Regions from separate parts of the Thermoanaerobacterium xylanolyticum LX-11 genome, predicted to be linked through region 2. Evidence: riboswitches for the same ligand, from Rfam matches in the RefSeq annotation. Region 2 holds a riboswitch; each other region holds the start of a gene.
What was found. Region 2 has a riboswitch for S-adenosylmethionine ahead of metK (methionine adenosyltransferase). Riboswitches for the same ligand answer to the same signal wherever they lie in the genome.

Region 1 (4,206 bases), 1.2 Mb from region 2:
TTCCAATAGCGGCGTATTGCCTATTAAATCCGTAAGGTTTTTTGCAATCTTTGCCATTATATCCTCTCCTTTAAATTATACTATTCCGATTGGATTTTATGTAATAATTATATAGCAAAAAAAGCCTTTTGTAAATAACATTTTTAAACTTATTATACATTAAATATAAAAAATAACCGCATTAGCGGTTAAGCATAAATAAAAATATTAAGCTTCATATCCTGCGTCAATAATCGCTTTTTTCATGTCATCTATAGTAACTTTTTTAGGATCGTATGTTACAGTTGCATTGGCCTTATCCAAGTCTACTGTCGCTTTTGACACTCCATCAAGACCTTTTAATGCTTTCTCTACAGTCATTTTGCAATGGTTGCATGACATGCCTCTCACATCAATCGTTGTAGTCTCACCTTTTGAACCAAACAAACCCATATTTAAATTCTCCTTTCATATACTCATAAGGGGTATCACCTATAAATAGTTTAATTTAACTACAGTTTAAAGTCAATTACTTCATGACACGTTTTTTTCTACTTTAATTTTCGTCTTAGAAGTCATTACCCGCAGTGAATACATTGGAACTTTTAATTTAAAATTCTTATATGTATTATCACCCATCATTATATCTACAAAGTATGATAGCACATTAGGAAAATATCTTACTGATTTTTCTATGAAATCCATGTTATTGTAAGTAAATTGCGCTAATCTATATGCCCAACCAACATCTGGCACAACTTCTCTATTGAGTCTAATAGTGTATTCATCCAATCCACATTCTCCACTGAAATGCTTTTTTAGAACATCAAATGATATGTCTGCAGTAAGCAAAGCATTGTATATTCCTTCGCCTGTAAATGGATCAGCAAGCCTTGTAGCATCTCCAATCAATATTATTTTATCGTTGTTAAATACACCATCGCTCCCATCAGGAAACGACAACTGATGCCCGTAAATTTTGCAGTCTTTTATATTTCCGTCCACATTTTCCTCTATCATTTTAGATAGCATTTCTTTTATGTCTGAAACTTTGTTTAAAAAAGTCCCGACACCAATAGACAATCTGTCACCTTTGGGGAATACCCATCCATACCCATATCTTATTGCATTGAAATCTACCACAACTTTCCCTTTTAATCCATCGATTAAGCTATTATCCACGTATACTTCACCTTCAAGTGCTATGCCTTTTTTGCCATTTATTAAGTTTGCTTTATGTGCCACATTGCTGTTTATTCCATCTGCACCTACTAAAACCTTTGTCTCATATTCACCCCTGTCTGTCACAACGACAAGTCCCTTATCATGCTGATAAAAGTCATAAAATAATTCACCATCATATATTTCACACCCATGATAAGCTGCTTTATCTATTAAATATTTATCAAATTTAGTCCTATCTACTTGGTATATTATGGGCTCACCAGTCTGCAAAGCTATTGTTCTATCATTAGGAAATCTAAAAATGATTTCATTTGTAATATCTTCTACGCATTGGCTTATATCAATATCTAATAATTTGTAACACCTTTTAGTTATTCCGCCACCGCAGGCTTTGTACCTCGGAAAAACATGCTTTTCTATCAACAATACCTTATATCCTTCTTTAGACAGCTTTCTTCCTAATGTAGATCCTGCAGGTCCTCCACCAACAATAATTACATCATACATTTCTTTCACCTCTAAATTCAATTATAATTGCAAAACATACTAAATAAAAGCCACAAATTGGATTATTTTAAGCTATTCATAAACAAACAATTGTCAATATAAGAATTAGCGAAAAGTGTCCTTCATATTATTGACATCAAACTTCAATAAATATATAATTATTTTAACAATTTAATATCGTAAATCAAAACTCATCAAGAGTGGTGGAGGGACTGGCCCTGTGAAACCCGGCAACCGTCATATTTTATGAAAATGGTGCTAATTCCTGCAAAGCTTATAGCTTTGGGAGATGAGTAGATGTGATTATCTACGCCTCATCTCTGAGGTGTTTTATTTTTTACATTGAAGGAGGTTTGCAAATGCCCATCAATATACCAAATGGTCTACCTGCCATCGATATTTTAGCTAAAGAAAATATATTCGTAATGGCTGAAGAAAGGGCAATTCATCAAGATATTCGCCCTCTTAAGATCGCCATCTTAAACTTGATGCCTACAAAAAGTGTGACAGAAACACAGCTATTAAGGCTACTTAGCAACAATCCACTGCAAATTGATCTAAAATTTCTCTATGCAGCATCACACAAATCTAAAAACACTGCGCCAGAGTATTTAGAAGCTTTTTACAAAACATTTGATGACGTAAAACATGAAAAATTTGACGGTCTCATAATAACCGGAGCACCAGTGGAAACTTTGGACTTTTCAGATGTTGATTATTGGCATGAGCTTGAAGAAATAATGGAATGGAGCAAGCACAATGTATTTTCCACTTTTCATATTTGCTGGGGTGCTCAAGCAGGTCTATATTATCACTATGGCATTCCTAAATATCCTCTGAAAGAGAAAATGTTTGGCGTATTTTTGCATAGAGTATCTAAGAAAAATGTCGACTTATTAAGGGGATTTGACGACGAATTTTATGCACCCCATTCAAGATATACGGAAGTCAGAAAAGAAGATATAGAGCTTGTAGATGACCTTGAAATACTTTCTGAATCCGACGAAGCAGGCGTATACATAGTAGCTTCAAAATCAGGCAGACAGATATTTGTGACAGGTCACTCTGAATATGATCCTTTGACGCTAAAATCCGAATACGAAAGGGATTTAAAAAAAGGCATTCCTATAAAAATACCAAAAAACTATTTCCCAGGAGATGACCCTAATAATGAGCCAATTGTGAAATGGAGAAGTCATGCAAATCTATTGTTTTCTAACTGGTTAAATTACTATGTATACCAAAAAACACCATACGATGTGAATTCAATTGAATAAATATTATTTATGCGGGTTATAAAGCTCGATTTTATATCCTGCATTTTTTATATCATTTTTGCAAAATTATTCATTGACTTTTTCACTTTCCTGTGCTAATTTAATTATGCTATTTCAAAAACTTATAGAAAGGAATTGTACTATATGGACAAAACACAAAAGCTTAAAAAAGACATTGGCCTATTTATCGCCACAGCACTTGTAACAGGTAACATGATGGGTTCCGGCATATTCATGCTTCCTGCTACACTTGCATCTAAATCAGGTCCCGGCGCAACAATACTGGCATGGCTTGTTACAGGCATTGGATCAATATTGCTGGCATTGTCATTTGCAAATTTAGGTTCAAGAATTCCAAAAGCTGGTGGCCCGTATGAATACTCAAAATTAGCTTTTGGAGACTTTATAGGTTTCATCAATGCGTGGTTATACTGGAATGGTTCATGGATCGGAAACGCTGCCGTCGTTATCGCAGTTGCCAGTTACTCAAGCGCCTTATTCCCGATTTTATCACAAAGTCATTTAGCCGCTTTTATATACACTAGTGCTATATTATGGATTTTTACAATAATTAACATTATAGGTGTAAAAAGAGCTGGCTCAACTCAAACAACTATAACTGTTTTTGAAGTATGTCTTTTTTTGTTCTTCATAATCGTATCAGCAGTACATTTCAAGTCAAGCAATGTGATGCCATTATTTCCTGCAGGAAAAGGCATGAATACTTTGTCTGCAGCAGCTACTTCAACACTATGGGCATTTATAGGACTTGAAACAGCCTCAATTACTGCTGAAGAAATCAAAAACCCTGAAAAAAACGTAAAGTTAAGCACCATATTCGGAATTTTGATCGCGGTAGTAATGTACTTAGCCATAAACCTCTCGGCAATGGGTGCAATACCGCAAAGCCAGCTTGCGAAAAGTGCTTCTCCAATAGCAGACATCCTCAAACAGTTCTTAGGGAAAAACATTGCGAATGTCATAATTGTAGGCTCTGTCGTAAGTGTGCTTGGCACAACCGTTGGATGGCTTTTATCTACAGCTCGTGTGGCTTATGCGGCAGGGAAAGATGGCCTGTTTCCAGAAGTTTTTTCAAAAGTACATCCTAAGTACAAGACTCCTCACGTATCATTGATTATAGGATCGGTACTTGTAAATCTTTTGTTGCTGATGAATTACACAAAATCTCTGGTTTCCGCGTTTAATTTTATAATACTGTTGGCAACTTTATCTTTCTTGCCCGTGTACGCTTTTACAG
Region 2 (4,206 bases):
ATACCCAAGTGGCTAAAGGGGGCAGACTGTAAATCTGTTGGCTGGTGCCTTCGATGGTTCGAATCCATCTCCCTCCACCATGGATACAAGGCTAAGTGGCCTTTTTTTATTTTGCCTTTCAATATTTCCTCATCGTAACGATTTTCAAAGACATCGATAAAATATTTTCCAAATCCTATTGACATAAAAAATAATTGATGTATAATAATACTTGTGAAGGGAAAATAGTTATTAATAGAAATAAAATATTAATAGTTTATCCGATGTGATGATTAATTAGAAATAGATGAGAGGTGGGTACATATGTCATTGGTAGGTAAGAAAGCTCCTGAATTTAAGTTAGACAGCACAAAAGGTCAAATATCCTTAAGCGATTATAAAGGTAAATGGGTAGTACTTTTCTTTTATCCACTTGACTTTTCGTCAGTATGTTCAACAGAAATACCTGAGTTTAACAGGATGAAACCTGAATTTGACAAGCTCAATGCTGAGTTATTAGGTATTAACACAGATAGCGTTTACTCGCACAAGGCATGGATAGATAGTCTTGGTGGTGTTGATTTTCCGCTTTTATCTGATTACAACAAAGAAGTCACAAAGCAGTATGGAATACTTATTGAAGATGCTGGTATAGCATTGAGAGCTGCATTCATCATTAATCCTGAGGGAAATGTTGATTACGAAGTTGTACATGAGCCAGTAATCGGCAGAAATGTCGATGAAATATTGAGAGTGCTTAATGCACTTCAAACAGGTCATGCTTGCCCTGTAGGTTGGAAACCAGGGGACAAAGTATTAGATTAAAGAAGGAGGAGATTTTGAAATGAGAGAAATGACGACAAAAAATCTAAGCGATGCATACGCAGGTGAAAGCCAGGCTCACATGAGGTATCAAATTTTTGCTGATGTTGCTGAAAAGGAGGGTAAGCCAAACATAGCAAAGCTTTTTAGAGCTATATCTTACGCCGAATTAGTTCATGCTACAAATCACTACAAGACATTAGGCGAAGTGAAAGACACAGTAGCAAATCTTGACAAGGCAATAGCAGGTGAGACGTTTGAAGTAGAAGAAATGTATCCAGCATATAAAGCTGTAGCAGATCTGCAGGAGGAGAAATCTGCAGATAAAAGCTTCAACTATGCTCTTGAAGCTGAGAAGTTACATGCTAAGATGTATACAGATGCAAAAGCAGCGGCACTTAAAAATGAAGACATAGCTATATCTAAAGTGTATATTTGCCCAGTTTGCGGGTATACGGCAATTGATACAGCTCCAGAAAAATGTCCAGTATGTGGAGCACCAAGAGATAAGTTTGTTGTATTCTAAAAGGCATAAAACCCCTTCATTATCATATATTAACTTTAAAGTGCTTGATTGTCATCAAGCACTTTTTAATTTTTAATTGACTTATTTTTTGTACTGTGATATTATATTTTAAGTTAAATAAGTGAAACTCTTATCAAGAGAGGTGGAGGGAAGAGCCCTATGAAGCCCGGCAACCTGTCTTAAGACAAGGTGCTAATTCTCGCAGAAGTTTGCTTCTGAAAGATGAGGGTGGATGTGCCTCTTCTTTTGGAGAGGTTTTATTTTGTTTTAGGTCTTTTATGTGATTTAAAAAGGAGGATACAGATGAAAAAGTATTTTACTTCAGAATCAGTTACTGAAGGACATCCAGATAAAATTTGCGATCAGATATCTGATGCTATTGTAGATGAGATCCTAAAAAATGATCCTTATGCAAGGGTAGCTTGTGAGACTGCTGTCACGACAGGTATGGTATTGGTAATGGGCGAAATATCCACAAAGTGCTACGTTGACATACCCAAAATTGCAAGAAAGGTTATAGAAGAGATAGGGTATACGCGGGCAAAATACGGTTTTGATGCTGACACATGCTCTGTGCTTACATCAATAGATGAACAGTCTCCAGATATAGCATTGGGAGTTGATAAGGCTCTGGAAGTTAAAAAAGGCATCTCCCACGATGAGCTGGAAGAACAAGGTGCTGGAGACCAAGGTATGATGTTTGGATACGCATGTACAGAGACGCCTGAACTTATGCCTCTTCCAATATCATTAGCCCATAGACTTGCTCGCAGATTAGCAGAGGTAAGGAAAAATGGCACTTTAGATTATCTAAGACCTGATGGCAAGACACAGGTGACGATTGAGTACGTTGATGACGTACCAAAAAGAGTTGATTCAATCGTCGTATCTACACAACACTCGCCAGACGTTGATCATGATAAGATTGAAAATGATGTAAAAGAGTATGTAATAAAACCTATCGTTCCACCAGAGCTTATTGATGAAGATACGAAGATATATGTAAATCCGACAGGAAGATTCGTAGTTGGTGGACCGCAAGGGGACAGTGGCCTTACAGGAAGGAAGATAATAGTCGACACTTATGGTGGATATGCAAGACATGGCGGTGGTGCTTTTTCTGGCAAAGACCCGTCGAAAGTTGACAGATCTGCTGCGTACGCTGCACGGTATGTAGCGAAAAACATTGTAGCTGCTGGACTTGCTGAAAAGTGTGAAGTTCAATTGGCATATGCTATAGGCGTAGCTACACCATTAGAAGTCAATGTAGATACTTTTGGCACTGGAAAGATATCTGATGAAGAGATATCTGAAATAGTCAAAAAGGTATTTGATTTAAGACCTGCTGCTATCATAAGAGATCTTGATTTAAGAAGGCCTATTTATAGACAAGTTGCAGCGTATGGACATTTTGGCCGAACAGATCTTGACCTTACATGGGAGAGAACTGACAGAGCTGAAATATTGAAAAAACTTGCTTTTAATAAATAATAATTTTAAAGCCCGGAGGAAACTCCGGGCTTTGCGGCGTTTATGTATATTTATAGCCGCAGTTTTTATAAAAATTGTACGCTCCGCTACTTTTATTATAGCATAAATTAGATGGCTATTCCATTGCTTTCTCTATTTTTTCCAAAAACTTTTGCATTTGTTTTAATCACGTTTTCTAATGCTGAAACAAGCATCTGATTGTATTTTGCATCGCACTCTCTCAAATCCTGTATCGCTTCAATAGCACTTTTGGCTTTTCTATACTGTCTATCGTTTGTCATTGCGTCGAAAGAATCACACACTGCTACAATCTGTGCACCAAATGGAATGATTTTTAAACCATAAGGATAACCTGTCCCATCAAGCCTTTCATGATGATATAGCACAGTAGACGTCAAGTATGAAAGTGGGGTCAAGGCTTCAAGTATATCGGCGCCGTATATGGGATGCAATTTCATGACGTCGTATTCTAATTCTGTAAGTTTGTCTGGTTTTGCAAGAATATTAATTGGAATCATCACTTTGCCTATATCATGCAGTAATGCACCCTTATATATTGCTATTTTTTCCTTCATGTTAAGTCGCATCATGTTCGCTACATTGTATGACAATTTTGCGACTCTGATGCTGTGCTTGTACGTTTCGTAATGGTAGTTTCTTAGCGAAATCAAAAGATGCGACATCAGTTTTTCTTCATCATAATTCATCTCATTTTTCCCCTTTTTTCGACAATTAATATTATATTATAATTCTTTGGAGTAGTCAATAATTTCATGCATTGTAATAAAATTCAAAAAAAAAAAAAAAAAAAAAAAAAAAAAAAAAAAAAAAAAAATTCAGAAAAATTATTTAAAATTTTATCCATATATTGACTTTAAAGTTGTTATAATATATAATATGTACAAACATTAGTTCGTAAAGGAGTAATGGAGATGAAGAATTTTGATATACCTGATGTGTACATTGCCATATTGCCTTGTTATCTTGATGATTACGGTGATGGAACAGAATTAATAGACTTAAATGGCGATGTATTGCGTATAAAATCCAGTGTCAAAAGTTGTCTAAAGAGGACTTTGAAAAAGTATGCTGTAGATTTAAGTGCCATGAAAGAAAAGTACGCCAAAAGCCTTGGCATAAAAAATAATTTTCCAATTCCTTTAGCTGGCAACTTTACGCTTGTACAGTTAAAATCGAGGATTCCAAAAGTAGCAAAGGATGTATCTTACGGATATGTGTGCTATGAGAAAATAAATGAGATTGAGGAGCATTCTACGTATTGCATTGTAAATGTTGGCAACATCAAGATAAAAGTATATCAAAAGAAATCGACAATTGAAAAACATTTGAGAAATGCTGCAATGATAAAGACTTTTTTTGCAAATTTA
Region 3 (4,206 bases), 1.2 Mb from region 2:
GCCGCTGGCACACACGACTAAAATATTGTGCCTTTTCGTCATATCGCTTTTTCTTGCTATGGATGCGCCAAAATGCATCGCAATATATCCTATCTCATCATCAGGCACATCAACATTAAGCTTGTCTTTAATCACATTTGCAATAGATATACATTTTTCAAATAAACTGCTGTACCGTTCTTTAATGTCATTTATAAGCGGGTTTCTAATCGCAAGACCCATGCGAAGTCTAAAGATAGTAGGCCTTAGGTGCGTCTTTAAACCGCTTAAAAGCATCATATCATCTTTGAAGTCAGTGCCAAATTCATCTTCTGCAACGCTGATCATTTCCTGCAGTATTTCATTTAGCAGCTCGTCATTTACGTCTTCGGTATTTGCCCTGTACCTTGCTCCTTGTAGATGAATCGTTATATAACCGATTTCATCTTCCGGAATAGAAATGTCGAATTCTTCTTCCAAAAACCTGGCAAGCATTTCTGCAAATTCGAACTCATCCGACTTTTTAAGCTCATAAAGGCTTTCATTACCTATTTTTATCTTTTCGCCTTCTTTTATTCTTTTTAGCGCCAATGCCAGATGCACTGTAAGCCCCATGTACGAGCTTTCTGCTAATTCGTAATTAAGGGATTTCTCCAATTTTTGTATAGCCTTCTCTATCTTTAAAACCGTATCATAGTCTATAAGCCTAAGCAGCCTGTCATTTATGTCTTCACTAAGTTTGTTTATATTATTGTACCCCTTATTTAAAAACTCAATTAGGTCTTTTGTCTCTACATTGTCATACAAAAAATTTATAATAGCCCTTCTTATATTGTTTTCATCGCCTTTTACGTATATGCCAACACCAGGCTTAGTTACAATTGTAACATTTTGCTTGTTTAGCCATTTATCGATCTCTTTAATGTCATAGCTTATTGTTGCGGTAGTCACATTGTATTCTTTAGCGAAGTACTCAAGTTTTACAGGTTCTTTCATCTGCAAAAGCTCAGACAGTATCAGCTTTCGCCTTTTATCAGCGTCAATGCTTGGCCTATAACCTATTACATCGAATTTGAATTTTTCGATATCATTATCAGTTCCTTCTAAGACTAATGCTCCACCGTCATTTTTAAGCCTCAAATTGTATTCTTTTATATATTCATTTATTGTATTTATTTCCCTGTAAACAGTCCTTTTGCTTAACTTGTACAAAATGACGATATCGTCCAAACTGGAAACTTCTTTTGAAAGAACCTTTTTGAAGATTTCTAATTGGCGCCTACTTAACTCTTTCATAGATATTTGTCCTTTCATCTATGACAAATTATTAATAAGTTAACTTATCTTTCATCTTAATTATAATCAATTTATTAATTAAATCAACACAAACTTGTGAACACGCTGTCAGATTTATTATGACAAAAATTTAATATTGTCGCATGAAAATTTTGCTTGACTTTTCAACATCCATCCTATATAATCATTTTAACAACTAAAAACGAAATTATTCTCTTATCTAGAGAGGTGGAGGGACTGGCCCGATGAAACCCGGCAACCGGCACGTATGTGCAATGGTGCCAATTCCTGCAGCGATTGCTGAGAGATGAGAGAGGACAAAACCTCTTTCATTGGAGGTTTTTTTTATTGCTTTTTTAAATTAAATTTGCGAAAAGAAGGTGAAATGATTTGATCGAAATAAAAAACTTAAGCAAAGTTTACAACACAAACGGAAAAGATGTAGTAGCTTTAAAGGACATCAACTTAACTATAAGCGATGGTGAAATTTATGGCATAATGGGTCTAAGCGGTGCCGGGAAATCATCATTGATAAGGTGCATCAACATGTTGGAAAAACCTACATCTGGCAGCATACTGATAAACGGCGTAGAAATGACAAAGTTAAAGCCAAAAGAACTGAGAAATATGAGAAAAAAGATTGGCATGATATTTCAGCATTTCAATCTTTTGATGAACTCTACAGTGTATGAGAACATAGCATTTCCTCTTAAGATCTCGAAAGTCAGCGATTCTGCCATAAAAAAGCGCGTTGATGAATTGCTGGATGTAGTAGATTTAAAAGATAAAAAGTACGCATACCCTGCACAGCTATCTGGCGGGCAAAAACAACGGGTAGGAATCGCAAGAGCTTTAGCAAACAATCCAGACATAATTCTATCTGATGAAGCCACATCCGCTTTAGACCCTACAACGACAGAATCCATCTTAAATCTTTTAAAGGACATAAACAAGCAATATGGAATTACAATCGTGGTAATAACGCACGAAATGTCTGTCATAAGAAATCTGTGCGACAAAGTGGCAGTTTTGGAAGACGGCAGAATAATCGAGGAAGGAAATGTAATAGACATCTTTTCAAACCCTTCAACAGAAACATCTAAAAGATTTTTAAAAGATATGATAGCTGAACTTCCACCAGACATATTGCTTGATGACGATAACCCAAACGAGGAAGTCTTAAGATTATCGTTTTTTGGCAGCAGCAGCAACCAGCCTGTCATATCTCACATGATAAAAAATTTCGATGTTGAAGTGAATATCATTTCAGGAAATATCGAAAGAGTGCAAAACTCACAAGTAGGAAATCTCCTAATAAAAATAAGCGGTGAACAAAATTCCATAAAAGATGCGATAAAATTTTTAGAAAATAATGGTCTTAGAATAGAGGTGCTTAAAAATGGTGTCATCTAATACATTGCAGTATCTGTTAAACTTGTGGCAACTTATGGAGGAGCCTCTTTGGGAATCTTTGTACATGGTATTTTTCTCAACACTTTTCTCAGTAATCATAGGACTGCCTCTCGGCATAATACTCGTCATAACAGATAAAGGCCATATAAAGGAAAACCTAAAGTTAAATCAGATATTAGGTACTGTAATTAATGTCATGAGGTCAGTGCCGTTCATAATCCTCATAATCGCAATCTTCCCATTGGCAAGGCTTATTGTTGGCACAACTATAGGGCCTACTGCTGCTATTGTACCATTGTCAGTTGCTGCAGCTCCATTTGTTGCAAGAGTCATAGAATCATCTCTTAAAGAAGTAGACTGGGGTGTCATTGAAGCATCTATATCTGTCGGTGCATCAATACCACAGATAATATTTAAAGTCATGATTCCAGAATCATTACCATCACTTATATTGGGAATAACTCTTACGGTTATAAATATTTTAGGGTATTCTGCTATGGCAGGTGCTATTGGAGGAGGTGGTTTAGGAGATCTGGCTATAAGATATGGCTACCAAAGGTTTCAGACAGATGTGCTTATAGCTACAATCATAGTCTTAATAATCTTTGTAGAAATTGTACAAAGAATTGGAAATTATCTTGCAAAAAAAGTTGATAAAAGATGAAAGGATGGTATGTGATGAAAAAATCATTTTTATTTCTCACTCTCATATTGACATTTGCATTTATCTTATCAGGATGCACAAAATCAAATAACGTATCTACTACATCTAATGCAAACTCAAACACAGATAGCTCTACTAAAATGACGAAGATAGTCGTTGGTGCAACACCAAACCCCCATGCAGAAATACTTAATGTAGTAAAGCCTATTCTTGCAAAAGAAGGCGTAGACCTTGAAATAAAAGAATTTACCGACTATGTGACGCCAAATACTGCACTTGTCGACAAGCAAATCGACGCAAATTTCTTCCAACACGTTCCATACCTTGAGGACTTTGAGAAGAAAAACAATGTAAAATTGGTGCCATTAGTCAAAGTGCATGTAGAACCGATGGGGGCATATTCAAAAAAGATTAAGTCAAAAGATGAACTAAAAGACGGTGCAACAGTGGCTGTTCCAAACGATGCTACAAATGAAGGAAGAGCGCTGCTTTTACTGCAAAAAGAAGGGTTAATTAAGTTAAAAGATCCAAATGGTCTTACACAAACCCCGAGAGACATAGTGGATAATCCAAAGCATTTAAAGATTGTAGAGCTTGAAGCACCTCAGCTTCCAAGGACACTTCAAGATGTAGATTTGGCCATTATAAACACTAATTTTGCATTAGAGGCAAACTTAAATCCTTTAAAGGATGCAATTTTTATGGAGGACAAAAATTCTCCTTATGCTAATGTGTTAGTTGTAAGGCAAGACAATCAAAATGACCCAGCAATACAAAAATTAGCAAAAGCCTTAAATTCTGATGAAGTCAAGAAATTTATAGAAGACAAATACAAAGGCGCTATAGTTCCTGCC

Region 1: linked by a shared signal. The riboswitch ahead of metA (homoserine O-acetyltransferase MetA) and the one ahead of metK (methionine adenosyltransferase) in region 2 are both predicted to bind S-adenosylmethionine.
Region 3: linked by a shared signal. The riboswitch ahead of THEXY_RS03725 (methionine ABC transporter ATP-binding protein) and the one ahead of metK (methionine adenosyltransferase) in region 2 are both predicted to bind S-adenosylmethionine.

Annotation. Positions count from the first base shown of each region.
Region 1 covers NC_015555.1:615,814-620,019, reverse strand. Annotated here, with positions in the region: gene cysK (cysteine synthase A) at 1-57, opposite strand, end outside; gene THEXY_RS03085 (copper ion binding protein) at 208-432, opposite strand; gene THEXY_RS03080 (geranylgeranyl reductase family protein) at 514-1,671, opposite strand; SAM riboswitch class I at 1,860-1,967, shown strand; gene metA (homoserine O-acetyltransferase MetA) at 2,031-2,948, shown strand; gene THEXY_RS03070 (APC family permease) at 3,093-4,206, shown strand, end outside.
Region 2 covers NC_015555.1:1,969,931-1,974,136, reverse strand. Annotated here, with positions in the region: tRNA gene THEXY_RS09665 (tRNA-Tyr) at 1-80, shown strand, start outside; gene THEXY_RS09660 (peroxiredoxin) at 304-804, shown strand; gene THEXY_RS09655 (rubrerythrin family protein) at 824-1,327, shown strand; SAM riboswitch class I at 1,455-1,556, shown strand; gene metK (methionine adenosyltransferase) at 1,631-2,818, shown strand; gene THEXY_RS09645 (HD-GYP domain-containing protein) at 2,926-3,525, opposite strand; gene THEXY_RS09640 (hypothetical protein) at 3,751-4,206, shown strand, end outside.
Region 3 covers NC_015555.1:762,168-766,373, reverse strand. Annotated here, with positions in the region: gene THEXY_RS03730 (BglG family transcription antiterminator) at 1-1,275, opposite strand, end outside; SAM riboswitch class I at 1,489-1,589, shown strand; gene THEXY_RS03725 (methionine ABC transporter ATP-binding protein) at 1,666-2,688, shown strand; gene THEXY_RS03720 (methionine ABC transporter permease) at 2,675-3,352, shown strand; gene THEXY_RS03715 (MetQ/NlpA family ABC transporter substrate-binding protein) at 3,367-4,206, shown strand, end outside.